One region of the Bacillus sp. AFS031507 genome, then DNA from elsewhere that is predicted to be linked to it. Evidence: predicted binding sites of a transcription regulator. Region 1 holds the regulator's gene; each other region holds the start of a gene.
The links. The regulator Rex, encoded in region 1, represses fermentation and respiration genes when NADH is low (regulators of the CRP and FNR family bind a similar motif). The targets are predictions, from matches to a motif close to TTGTGAAATATTTCACAA.

Region 2: the regulator Rex is predicted to act here: its motif matches at 949-966, upstream of COE25_RS21825 (DoxX family membrane protein).
Region 3: the regulator Rex is predicted to act here: its motif matches at 1,248-1,265, upstream of COE25_RS01490 (DoxX family membrane protein).
Region 4: the regulator Rex is predicted to act here: its motif matches at 1,480-1,497, upstream of qoxA (cytochrome aa3 quinol oxidase subunit II).

The regions. Positions count from the first base shown of each region.
Region 1 covers NZ_NUOW01000035.1:4,820-7,909, forward strand. The annotation lists gene COE25_RS25070 (ABC-F family ATP-binding cassette domain-containing protein) at 1-391, opposite strand, end outside; gene moaC (cyclic pyranopterin monophosphate synthase MoaC) at 569-1,066, shown strand; gene COE25_RS25080 (redox-sensing transcriptional repressor Rex) at 1,103-1,759, shown strand; gene ystJ (NADP-dependent malic enzyme) at 1,919-3,090, shown strand, end outside.
Region 2 covers NZ_NUOW01000025.1:94,869-97,958, forward strand. The annotation lists partial or broken gene COE25_RS21815 (2-oxo acid dehydrogenase subunit E2) at 1-299, shown strand, start outside; gene COE25_RS21820 (ribonuclease E inhibitor RraB) at 380-700, shown strand; gene COE25_RS21825 (DoxX family membrane protein) at 1,056-2,051, shown strand; gene COE25_RS21830 (DinB family protein) at 2,175-2,624, shown strand; gene COE25_RS21835 (MFS transporter) at 2,804-3,090, opposite strand, start outside.
Region 3 covers NZ_NUOW01000001.1:321,007-324,096, forward strand. The annotation lists gene COE25_RS01475 (ArsR/SmtB family transcription factor) at 1-249, shown strand, start outside; gene COE25_RS01480 (SRPBCC family protein) at 233-688, shown strand; gene COE25_RS01485 (SRPBCC family protein) at 742-1,131, shown strand; gene COE25_RS01490 (DoxX family membrane protein) at 1,357-1,866, shown strand; gene COE25_RS01495 (DoxX family membrane protein) at 2,101-2,610, shown strand; gene COE25_RS01500 (hypothetical protein) at 2,671-2,892, opposite strand; gene COE25_RS01505 (class I SAM-dependent rRNA methyltransferase) at 3,072-3,090, opposite strand, start outside.
Region 4 covers NZ_NUOW01000024.1:224,221-227,310, reverse strand. The annotation lists gene qoxB (cytochrome aa3 quinol oxidase subunit I) at 1-484, opposite strand, end outside; gene qoxA (cytochrome aa3 quinol oxidase subunit II) at 474-1,436, opposite strand; gene COE25_RS21210 (heme biosynthesis protein HemY) at 1,811-2,113, shown strand; gene COE25_RS21205 (Hsp20/alpha crystallin family protein) at 2,178-2,600, opposite strand; gene COE25_RS21200 (spore germination protein) at 2,613-2,855, opposite strand; gene COE25_RS21195 (spore germination protein) at 2,876-3,090, opposite strand, start outside.

The DNA of each region.
Region 1 (3,090 bases):
GAAGATGATCGTACTCTTTTAGGATTCTTTCGTACCTGCCACTGTCTCCAAAAACGAGGGGATCAGCCATTTGTTCTTCAAGTGTGCGGAGTTGTTTTTCCATCAATCGCAGCGGTTCAAAAACCGTCAGCATTTCATCCCATATGGATAATGATGATTCTAACCCAGTATTTTGAGCTAAATAGCCAATCGTCACTTCTTTTGGCTTGATGATTTCTCCGCCATCATGCGACAAGTGTCCGGCAATAATTTTCAATAATGTCGATTTTCCCGCCCCATTGCGTCCAACAAGGGCAACACGGTCCCGAGTTTGTAATTCGAGCTTAATATTCGATAAAATAAGGTCAGCACCATAATATTTTTGTAATTGATTAACCTGTAGCAAAATCATTCTCATTCACCTCTATTACATAGGATTAGTGTACCTTATTCCCGGTATGTCGGCAATAAACTGCTCGCCATATTAGCGGAGTGAAGTCTTAAACCGACATAAAATGTAATATATAGTTCAAAGTTTCACACACATATAAGGAAAAATAGTGTATGATTTGATGGGAGGATTTTTTATATGGCAGAATTTACGCATTTTAATGAAGAAGGCAGAGCAAAAATGGTCGACGTCAGTGATAAGCCGGAAACGGCACGTACGGCGCTTGCTCATTCCAGCATTACCGTTAGTAAAGAAATTTATGATAAAATAACTAATAATGAGATGAAGAAGGGCGATGTCTTAGCTGTGGCCCAGATAGCAGCTGTCATGGCAGCAAAGAAGACATGGGATTTGATTCCAATGTGCCATCCGATTCCATTAACAGGTGTTAATATTTCTTTCTCTTGGGAACAGGATAAGGATGAGAACTATCAATTATATATTGCTGCAGCCGTTAAAACGAAAGGGAACACAGGTGTAGAAATGGAAGCGTTAACAGCCGCATCCGCATGTGCCTTAACGGTTTATGATATGTGTAAAGCCGTTGATAAAGGTATGGTAATTGGACCGACGTATCTTGTCGAAAAAACGGGCGGTAAAAACGGTGATTTTAAAAGAGATGAAAGAGTTAAATAAATTTTTAACTAAACCATTCATGGGGTGTGGGAGATTATGAGTAATGAAACAACGAAAATACCACAGGCGACAGCAAAACGGCTGCCCCTCTATTATCGATTTCTAAAAAACCTGCAAAGTTCAGGCAAGCAAAGGGTCTCTTCAGCGGAATTGAGTGAAGCAGTAAAGGTAGACTCAGCAACGATTCGCCGCGACTTTTCCTATTTCGGTGCGTTAGGAAAAAAGGGCTATGGGTATAATGTTAATTACTTAATATCCTTCTTCCGAAAGACCCTAGATCAGGATGAATTAACTAAGGTTGCCTTAATAGGAGTCGGAAATCTTGGGACTGCCTTTTTAAACTATAACTTTTTAAAAAATAATAACACAAAAATAGAATGCGCCTTCGATGTGGATCCCGACAAAATGGGAACCATGATTCGCGAGGTACCTGTTCACCCTATGGACGATTTAGAGAAGGTGTTATCAGAAACTAATATTTCAGTGGCGATATTAACGGTTCCGGCTCCTGCCGCACAAATGATAACCGATCGACTGGTCCAAGCGAATGTAAAAGGGATCTTAAATTTCACTCCAGCGAGGTTAAATGTTCCACCCTTAATAAGGGTCCATCATATTGACTTGGCTGTGGAGCTTCAATCGCTAGTCTACTTTTTAAAGCATTATCCAACGGTCGAAATAGATGAAGAATAATTAGTTAAAAAGGCTTTCCACAAAATTTGTGGAAGGCCTTTTGTATGATTAACTCCCTGCTTTTTTTAATTACATAATCTATAAAAATACTTTCTTATGCACTAAGATGTAGGTAGATAAAATGCAAGCGGTTACTAACCGGGAAGTGGGGGAAATTCAATGTCAATTTTACGAGATGAAGCGTTAAAAATGCACAAGGAACACCAAGGCAAGGTTGGGATTTATTCTAAGGTGGCAGTACATAATGCAAAAGATTTAAGCCTTGCCTATTCACCCGGTGTGGCAGAGCCATGTTTGGACATTTATGCAGACGAAAATAAAGTCTATGATTATACCTCGAAGGGCAATCTTGTCGCAGTGGTATCCAATGGGACAGCGGTCCTGGGGCTTGGAAACATTGGACCAAAAGCTGCGATGCCTGTGATGGAAGGAAAGGCCGTGTTATTCAAATCGTTCGCAGATGTTGATGCCTTTCCCATTTGCTTGGCCACCACTGACACAGACCAGATCGTAGAAACCGTCAAGCTGCTAGAACCAACATTTGGCGGAGTGAACTTGGAGGATATTGCTGCGCCGCAATGCTTTGAAATTGAAGACCGCCTCCGCAAAGCCTGCGAGATTCCTGTTTTTCATGATGACCAGCATGGAACCGCGATTGTAACAGCCGCTGGTCTAATCAACGCATTAAAATTAGCAGATAAAAAAATTAAAGATATTCGTGTTGCCGTAAACGGAGCAGGTTCAGCTGGAGTAGCAATTGTTAAGCTCCTGCTGCATATGGGCGCGAAGGATGTTATTTTATGCGATACAAAAGGAATTATTTATGAAGGCCGCCCGTTCGGAATGAATCGATTCAAAGATGAAATGGCGCGAATGACAAATCGCGAGCAAAAACAAGGAGCGTTAGCCGATGCGCTCGTTGACGCAGATGTGTTTGTGGGGGTATCAGCAGCCGGGGCCGTTACAAAGGATATGGTTGGTTCTATGCACCGTAACCCGATTATCTTTGCCATGGCCAACCCTGTACCGGAAATTATGCCCGATGCGGCCAAAGAAGCAGGAGCACTTGTAGTGGGTACAGGACGATCTGATTTTCCAAACCAGGTTAATAATGTGCTTGCTTTCCCAGGTATTTTCCGCGGTGCTTTAGATGTCCGTGCAAAGGAAATCAACGAGGAAATGAAGCTTGCTGCGGTATATGCAATTGCTGGATTAATTTCAGATGAAGAACTTCATGCTGATCATGTTATTCCAGACCCTTTTGATCCTAGGGTCGCAGCACAAGTAGCGGCTGCAGTCGCTTACGCTGCAATGGAAACAGGGGTAGCTCA
Region 2 (3,090 bases), on a different contig from region 1:
GACAACAAATTAACCATGGATCATATGAAAGGAGGAACATGTACAATTTCGAACATCGGATCAGCTGGAGGACAACGGTTTACTCCATATTAACCATCCAGAAACCTCCATCTTGGGGATTGGGGAAATTATTGAAAAGCCGATCGTGAGGATTGGGGAAATTACCATTGGCAAAATGCTTCCCTCTTTCTCTTAGTTATGACCACTCTGTAATTGACGGCGTTATTGCCCAAAATGCATTAAACCATATTATGAAATTATTGGAAGACCCTGAACTCCTGTTATTGAAATTAGAATGAAAATGAAAATGATTTTATTTTCACGAAGATGTGAATTATAATGACAACAATGAATGTACTAGAATATGGAGGAGAAACGAATGAAATTTCCAAATGATGCTGATGGAGATGCTTTACGTAGTCTATATAAAGAAGGATTAGATTTAAAAAAACAACAATCAGTGGAATTTTTTGTTGCCGTGCCTGACAAAGCAACAGGTGAAAAATTATCGCAAGTATTAAAAGGAGAAGGATTCAATTGTTTCATAGAGCAAGATGACGAAACTGAAGAGTGGGCATGTTGTTGCTCTAAAAGAATGCTATTAAATTATAATGAATTAATTAAAATACAGAATAATTTAAATAACTTAAGTAAACCACATGGTGGTTATTCAGACGGTTGGGGTGTTTTTGTAGAGTAAAAGGATTGAGGGAGGTATTTTGAGTTTAGCGCCTAGTGTGATAGTATCGATCCCCCTTGAGGGAAATATTAATTAAACTGGATCGGACATGTTGCTGCATGTTCGGTCTTTTTAATTCTAAGCTCTTTTAGAAACTTTGTTGCTTTTGTGCCCACTTAATGGCGACTTTAGAAAGGTTTTGAAGAATTCAAAGGCAATCGAGTCCGAACCAGAGTCAGGTTCGGACCATAGGTGATGATCAATTTATTTTGTGAAACATTTCACAAAATGTTCAATAATACGACGTCTATGGAAATGATTTTTCATGTATATTATCACTACAGTCATGTTGTTTATATTACTAGGGGGATTACTAATGAAAAAGATATTTCAGATACTATTAACACTAGGGATTGTTATGACACCTTTTTTTGCACAAGCACATGTGAAGTGGTTCACAAAAGTAGTGCCACATAAGGAGTCTATTGAACATATATTATCACCGATGTTTATATTTTTAACGCTAGTTGCGGCCATTGTTTTAGCTGTATTAACCTTGATCATTCCGAAAATGGCTGAATGGGGACCAATGAAAAAAATGGAGGATCGTCTCTCCAGTTTTAGAAAGTATTCTAGATACTTATTAAAATATGGGACCGCCATTGCGCTAATAATTCAAATGATAAATGGAACGTTATTTGCTCCCGAGTTCCATATAAGTAGTACTTTCATTACTGTATTAGCGTGGGTGACCATTGGAATTTTATTGATTCCGCATCATATTTCAACAAAAATCGGCGCTTCTATTTTATTAGGATTATTTATTTATGTAACGATCCATCATGGCATTTTCTATATGTTAGACTACGGTTTTTATGTAGCCATTATTGGTGTATTATTAGTAGGTAATACAAAGCTGGAGAAGGCAGGGTTTCCATTTCTCTATTTAGGGACAGGACTCTCACTTAGCTGGGTAGCCGTTGAAAAATGGGTATATCCAGGTATGGCATTAGATATTGTCACTAACCATCATGTGCCTACATTTGGCTTCGCACCAGAGTTGTTTGTTGTAATGGCGGCATTTATCGAGTTTGTCGTGGGTTATTTGTTAGTTGTCGGTATCTTAAATCGTGTGTTAGGTTTTGTGGTAACAGGCATTTTTATCTCAACCACGATGCTCTTTGGAATGACAGAAGTCATCGGCCATTTCATGATTCACATTGTATTAATCATCTTCATTATTGAGGGTGTTTCATTCTATAACCCGCCGATTAAAATGCATAAAACTAAAACAGATCAATTTATCTTTGTATTTTTAAACTTCATTTTTGTGCTAGCAACCTTTTTATTGATTTACTATCGTTTCGCATAAGGCCATTTGTAGTGAGATTTTTCTTAAAGACTTAAACTGAGTACTAATGATCGTGTCTAAATATATAATCGTTATAAATTTTATTTGCTAACACATATTGATAAAGTACATGGAGGTGGTCAAGTGGAAACGATCCGAAATATGTTTGAGCATTTAAACTGGGCTAATCAACGAATTCATGAAACCTTGCAAAATATGGAAGGGGAGAACAAACAGGTTAACAATCTATTCTCACATATCCTTCTGGCAGAACATGTGTGGTTTACTAGGTTAATAGGGTCAGACAGTTCAAAAATACCTATCTGGGCAGAGGTCAGTTTAGGTGCTTGTACAGAAATGGTTAACCAAAATAATCTAAACTTTAAAGAATTTCTTTCTGGTTTATCTATTCCTGCTCTCGATCAGATCGTGTCATACAGAAATAGTAAAGGCAATGAGTTTAATAATTCGGTAAGAGATATCTTTACCCATGTTGCACTACATGGTCAATATCATCGAGGACAGATCAATCTACTTCTCAGAGCAAATGAAATCGAACCTGTTAATGTTGATTTTATTACATTTAGGAGATAGATGAAGGAATCTGGTATCAATAAGGTGTTATTAAGCAAGATTTATAATGATTTAAGATAATAAATGTTAATGAAAAACTCTAGACACAATCGTTAGGTTGGTCCTAGAGCTTTTATTTTTTGTATTCAATTATAAAATTCGTCGATTTGTGCGACGGTTCGAGTAAAGCCTCCTTTTTCTTATAGTCTATGTGGAGAATGCTGTATTCTTCTTGTAGAAATGGTTCCTAATCGAATCGATATGATTATAGAAATAATAGCGAGAACTACAATCATAGAGACAACACCAAGCCAGCCAAAACTACTATAAAATGTACCACTGGCCGTTCCTCCAATACTTGAACCCGCATAATAGAAAAACAAATATAGGGATGCTGCTTGTGCTTTGTCGTGAGTAGCAAGTTGTCCTACCCAACCACTTGCAATCGAATGGCCAGCAAAAAATCCGTAAGTAAAGATGGCTATTC
Region 3 (3,090 bases), on a different contig from region 1:
ATGACCTCCAGCGCGATTGCCTCACATTTTGACATTTCAGCTCCAGCAGTTTCTCAGCATCTCAAAGTTCTCGAACAATCCGGCCTAGTTATAGTTCGGAGAGACGGAACGAAACGGTACTACGGTATTAGAAGGGACGGTTTTTCTGAATTAAAGCAGTATATTGACCGTTTTTGGGATGATAGTTTACTTCGTTTGAAAGAAGCTGCCGAAGAGGAAGAAAGGAGAAAAAATGAATCAGACCAATAATGAAATCATCACAAAAGAAATATTTATTGAAGCCCGCCCGGAAACATTATTTTCGTTCTTTACTGATGCGGACAAAATGGTTCGCTGGATGGGGAGACATATTCTGCTCGAACCAAAAATCGGTGGTAAATATCGAATTGATGTGAATGGCAGCGATATTGCCATGGGCGAATATCTAGAAATTGTCCCTTTTGAAAAAATCGTCATGTCTTGGGGTTGGGAAAAATCAAAGCTCGTGCCACCTGGTTCAAGTAAGGTTGAATTCAAACTGACTCCGAAAGAAAATGGCACAAATTTAGTTTTAACCCATTATGACTTGCCAGTTGAAGAAATCCCATCGCACCAACAAGGATGGTCCCATTACATGCCGCGCATTAAAGATTTTGCAGAAGGCAATGATCCAGGTGTAGATCCATGGTCCGAAATGGCCATGCATTAATTTTTATAAAAAATAAATAACCTTTTCTACTGAATATATTGGAGGAATTAAAAATGACTAAAATAATTCATCAAGAAGTAATTTTCAATGCCAGTCCTGGACTTATATATGAAGCACTTACCGATTCGAAACAATTTAGCAAAATGACGGGAGGTGCACCTACAGAAATCAGTCCCGAAGCTGGTGGTACTTTTTCGTGTTTTGGCGGCATGATTCTTGGAAGAAACATTGAACTTGTTCCAGGTGTGCGAATTGTACAAGCTTGGCGAGTAGCGAACTGGCCAGAGGGAGTTTATTCTATTGCTAAGTTTGAGCTAAAAGAACAAGACTCAAAAACCCTTTTGGTTTTCGACCACATTGGTTTTCCTGATGCTGAAGGAGAACATCTTGCAGCAGGATGGGGAGCGAATTACTGGAACCCTTTAGAAAAATATTTAGGTTAATTCACACGCAGAATGACGTAAAAATGCTTGGAGCATCTCCAAGCATTTTTCTTATTAATTAGGAAGTAATGGAGTTCATGGCCCTGCAATAAAATGTTCACAACTTTTTTACGAATATGTGAAATAGTGAACAATTTACCCTAATTTCAAAATAAGTTTGGTATAGTAAAAATGTAGTTAACGAACAAACAAACAACTAAAATAAATTAACAAGGAGTGTTTCACATGGTAGTAAATTGGTTAAGAGAAAACAAAGTTGCCGCTGGAATTTTAACAGTTCTTCGCTTATATATGGGGTATTCTTGGATTACAGCTGGGTTCCACAAATTATCAGGCGGTTTTGATGCTTCTGGCTATCTAAAAGGGGCAATCGCTAATCCAGTGAAAGGTCCAGACGGTGCGATGGTTTATGGCTGGTATGTTGATTTCTTAAAGCATTTCGCGTTACCAAACGTTGATATTTTTAACACGATCGTCCCACTAGGTGAATTCTTAATCGGACTTGGACTTATTCTTGGATGTTTAACAACTGCTGCTATGTTCTTTGGACTTGTAATGAACTTTTCATTTTTCTTAGCAGGAACCGTGTCACATATTCCAACAGATCTTTTCCTAGGAGCAATTATTCTTTTCTCAGGCTATAACGCTGGTCGCATCGGTCTTGACCGTTGGGTTATCCCATTCATTCGTAACACTGCATTTAAAGGTAGTAAAACTGTAAAGCATAACGTTTAATGCAAGTAAGCAAGGGGAATGTCTTTGATAAGCTCCCTTTTATACAAAACTCTCCAAGAGTCTGGTGAAGGATCTTGTTCGTTTGAAATTTGTTCATAACTTTTTTACAAATATGTGAAACAGTGAACAATTTGCCCTAATTTCAAAATAAGTTTGGTATAGTAAAGTTGTAGTTAACGAACAAACAAACAAACAAACAAACAAATAAAAATAAATTAACAAGGAGTGTTTCACATGATAGTAAATTGGTTAAGAGAAAACAAAGTTGCCGCTGGAATTTTAACAGTTCTTCGCTTATATATGGGGTATTCTTGGATAACAGCTGGGTTCCACAAATTATCAGGCGGTTTTGATGCTTCTGGCTATCTAAAAGGGGCAATCGCCAATCCAGTGAAAGGTCCAGACGGTGCGATGGTTTATGGCTGGTATGTTGATTTCTTAAAGCATTTCGCGTTACCAAACGTTGATATTTTTAACACGATCGTCCCACTAGGTGAATTCTTAATCGGACTTGGACTTATTCTTGGATGTTTAACAACTGCTGCTATGTTCTTTGGACTTGTAATGAACTTTTCATTTTTCTTAGCAGGAACTGTGTCACATATTCCAACAGATCTTTTCCTAGGAGCGATCATCCTATTCTCTGGCTATAATGCGGGCCGCATCGGTCTTGACCGTTGGGTTATCCCATTCATTCGTAACACTGCATTTAAAGGGAATAAAGCTGTAAAACATAATGTTTAATCCAAACAAAAAGCGACGCAGTCTTGGTTTTCCTACCAGATGCGTCGCTTTTTTTTAATCCTAAAAGCTTTTATCTTCTTTTAAACTTTCTTTGTTCATATACCAATTGGTTACCTGTGTAAGGATGGCAAACATGAAAAAGAAATTCATAGCCCAGACATTAATGAAGGGAGCCAACCCGCCAAATTCAATCGTTTCAAGACCTTTTAGCTTCATCACAATCATCGACTCGATAAAAATAAGCACAAAACCAACAACACCAGCAATAGCCGCTCTAATCATATCGTTTCCCCCCAGAAATGATTATTTTTTAATTTATGTAAGTTACGAAAGTAGCATTTTTGACAATTTCGTGAACATCTTCCCTCTATTATATTGCAAAAATGGGATTTACAACACCCTGGAAAATAAAAAAAGGCCCTCCCCCACATTTCATTGCATATGGGTGTCAGGCACCATTCTTATCTTATTTTTTTAATA
Region 4 (3,090 bases), on a different contig from region 1:
GGGACCCTCCAATAACAAACGAAATATTAAACAACATAGCACCACTAAAGAACAACCAGAAGCTTAGAGCGTTAAGTTGAGGGAATGCCACGTCACGCGCGCCAATTTGCAGCGGGATTACCACGTTCATTAAACCAATTAATAATGGCATTGCCGCAAACAAAATCATGATCACACCGTGTGTGGTAAAAATTTCATTGTAATGCTGCGCATCTAAAAATTTCATCTCTGGACGAGAGGTTTGAGCCTTCATTAAAAGACCATCTACGCCTCCCCGGAAAAACATCAGCACACCAGAAAGGATGTACATAATCCCAATTCGTTTATGATCAACGGTTGTTAACCATTCTCTCCAAAGCCATTTCCATTTCTTTAAATAGGTAACCCCTGCTACAATTCCTATCATTGTTAATAGAATAGCAATCTGAGAACCTAGTATTAATGGGTTGCCGACAATAAAAAAGTCATGCCAATTAATGCCCATCGTGCTCACCTCCATCTGATTTTTCGCCCATGTCCATAGAATGCCCATTTGTTTCTTTCTCTTTAAAAATCTTTCCTTTGACGCCATGTACTTCGTACAATTCAGGATTTGTATAAGTTTTAGAATTCATATCAGCATGATTTACCCAGGCTAGATGAGTTCCAAGGAATGTTTCACGACCTAAGTGTGTAGGTTTTAGAAGTTGATTGTATTTCTTTTCTGTTAACTTAGGGGCAGTATCTTTGACATCCTTAACCCACTTTTCAAAGGCTTGCGGGGATTTCGCTTCAACTGTAAATTCCATTTCTGCATATCCCTTGCCGTTAAAGTTTGTATTTCTACCTAGAAATTCTCCAGGCTTGTCTGCTGTGAGATACAACTCTGTCTCCATTTTGTTCATGGTATACTTTTGACCACCTAAAGCAGGAACCCAGAAGGATTGCATTGTACCAGCAGAGGTTAACTTAAACTGTACCGGAGTGCCAGCAGGAATATTCACATAGTTCACTGTCTCGATCCCTTGTTCTGGATAGCTAAAAATCCACTTCCAATCAGCTGATGTTACATTAATGGTAATAGGTTTTTTATTTTCATACCCGGCAGGTACTTTCTCTAATTTATATATTGTTTTAACAGTTGGAATCGTTAAAGCAATGACAATCAGAATAGGAATGACAGTCCAAATAATCTCTAATTTTGTACTTCCGTGTTCTTCAGGCGGTTCGTAATCTGCATTTTCAGGTTTCGCACGATATTTCCAAATGATATATCCAAATAAACCGAACACAACAACAACCACCAACAGCATAAAAATAAGTGACCAGTTAATTAATTCTAGAATGTCACGTGCGGCAGGGCCTTTTGGATCAAAGACGACCATATTCGTACAGCCGCTTAAAAGTAAAGTTGGTACTAAAGCTAACAGTGGAATGATGTAGCTTTTTTTAAACATGAATATTTCTCCCTTCTAGAATGTTCATTTTTTGATATGATTATCGTGAATTCATTCACAAACAAAACAAGACTAATTCCTTCCTTCATTGTAAAAGATGTAAGAATTTAAATTAATTATCATTTAATATTAATTAGTCTGTATGTATTTCCTAAAATCTATATTATCAACATTGCTGTGATGTTAATATAGGTTTTTGGATTAAATTGTGACAAATTTGTTAAGGTTTTAAAATCCCTTACTAGGAAAAATTAGGTAAGTTGATTTTACAAAAAGTGCATTTATGACTTTTGTTGTTTCAAAGCTAAACATTGTCTATTTTGGATTTAAAGTGGGATAATATAAAGGAATACATAGATAGAGGAGAGCAAAAAATGAAGGTAAAAGTTAATCGGAATGCAGCAAAAGCATTGAAGAAAATGATGGAACAAGAAGAGGCACAAGGGAAATTGTTTCGAGTATATGTGACAAGTATCCACGGGGACCACGCCCATTATGATTTAAAGCTTGATACACCAACAGAAAACGATGTAGTGGTTACAAGTGATAAAGAAATTGACTTTATTCTTGATAAAAATGATCCGACATTAAATAATATCTGGATTCAATATTTCCAATTACCAAAAGAAGAATGGCTAATTACCAACCCAACAATGGGCGTTCATCATCACCATTAATAAAACAAGAAAAAACGCTTGTGAGTTCACTGCGTTTTTTTTTGGTGACTATTTTCTTTTCTTTCTATTGACAATTATTTAACACACTTTTTCGAGGATATGATATATGAAGTAGTCCATTATAAATTTGTGTTTGCATTAAATGAACATATGTTGGTTCTGGAAGTTCAATTACACGTTCAAAATCACCATATATTCGCTCTCTTTTCATTTCCATTTCAAATGGTAGAACCGGCTTTATTCTGCCATTAATTTTTAAATGTGTATTTGTGATTAAGTTAATTGAAAGATCTTCTTGATTTACTCCAGGTATTTCAAAAATAATATAGTAATAATTTTCATTTTGATATATATCAAATTTTGGATTACATACCGCTTCTCTAAAAAATTCATCAGGATGTTTTTGCTTAAGTACACTAGACCAAAAATTGCTCTCTCTATATTCATTTGTAATCTCTAGCCATTTTCTCATTTTTTCTATATCCATCTTACTACTCCTTTAAATTTGATTGGCGATAGGCATAGAAGGGTTAGCTATTTGATCCTGATCACTAATATCTGGATCTATATTGCCTGAGTTCATAAGAGAAGAAGCAGGTGAAAAATCACCTAAAGAAAAATTTGCTCCGACAAATTTACTATTGGCAGTATGGCTGTTATGCACAGTGGGACCTATATCAACATTTCCGTTTTGCGTAGCTCCATTAATCTTAAAATTTAAAATATTTATTTGAAATGGCATATCATATAACCCCTATAATGTTAGATTGGTAGTACAGGTTGAATGGGTTTATTTACATTTGCAACATCAGTAGTTCCAATTGAAGTTTGATCATTGACGTCAGGATCATTTAATAGGTTTTCCATCATTGCCTCAGTCGGTGAAGTGTCTCCATATGAAGCATTAATTCCTTGCGATTTAGTATTGGAAGTGGGACTATTATGAGATGCTTCCCCTATAGTTATGGAACCATTAC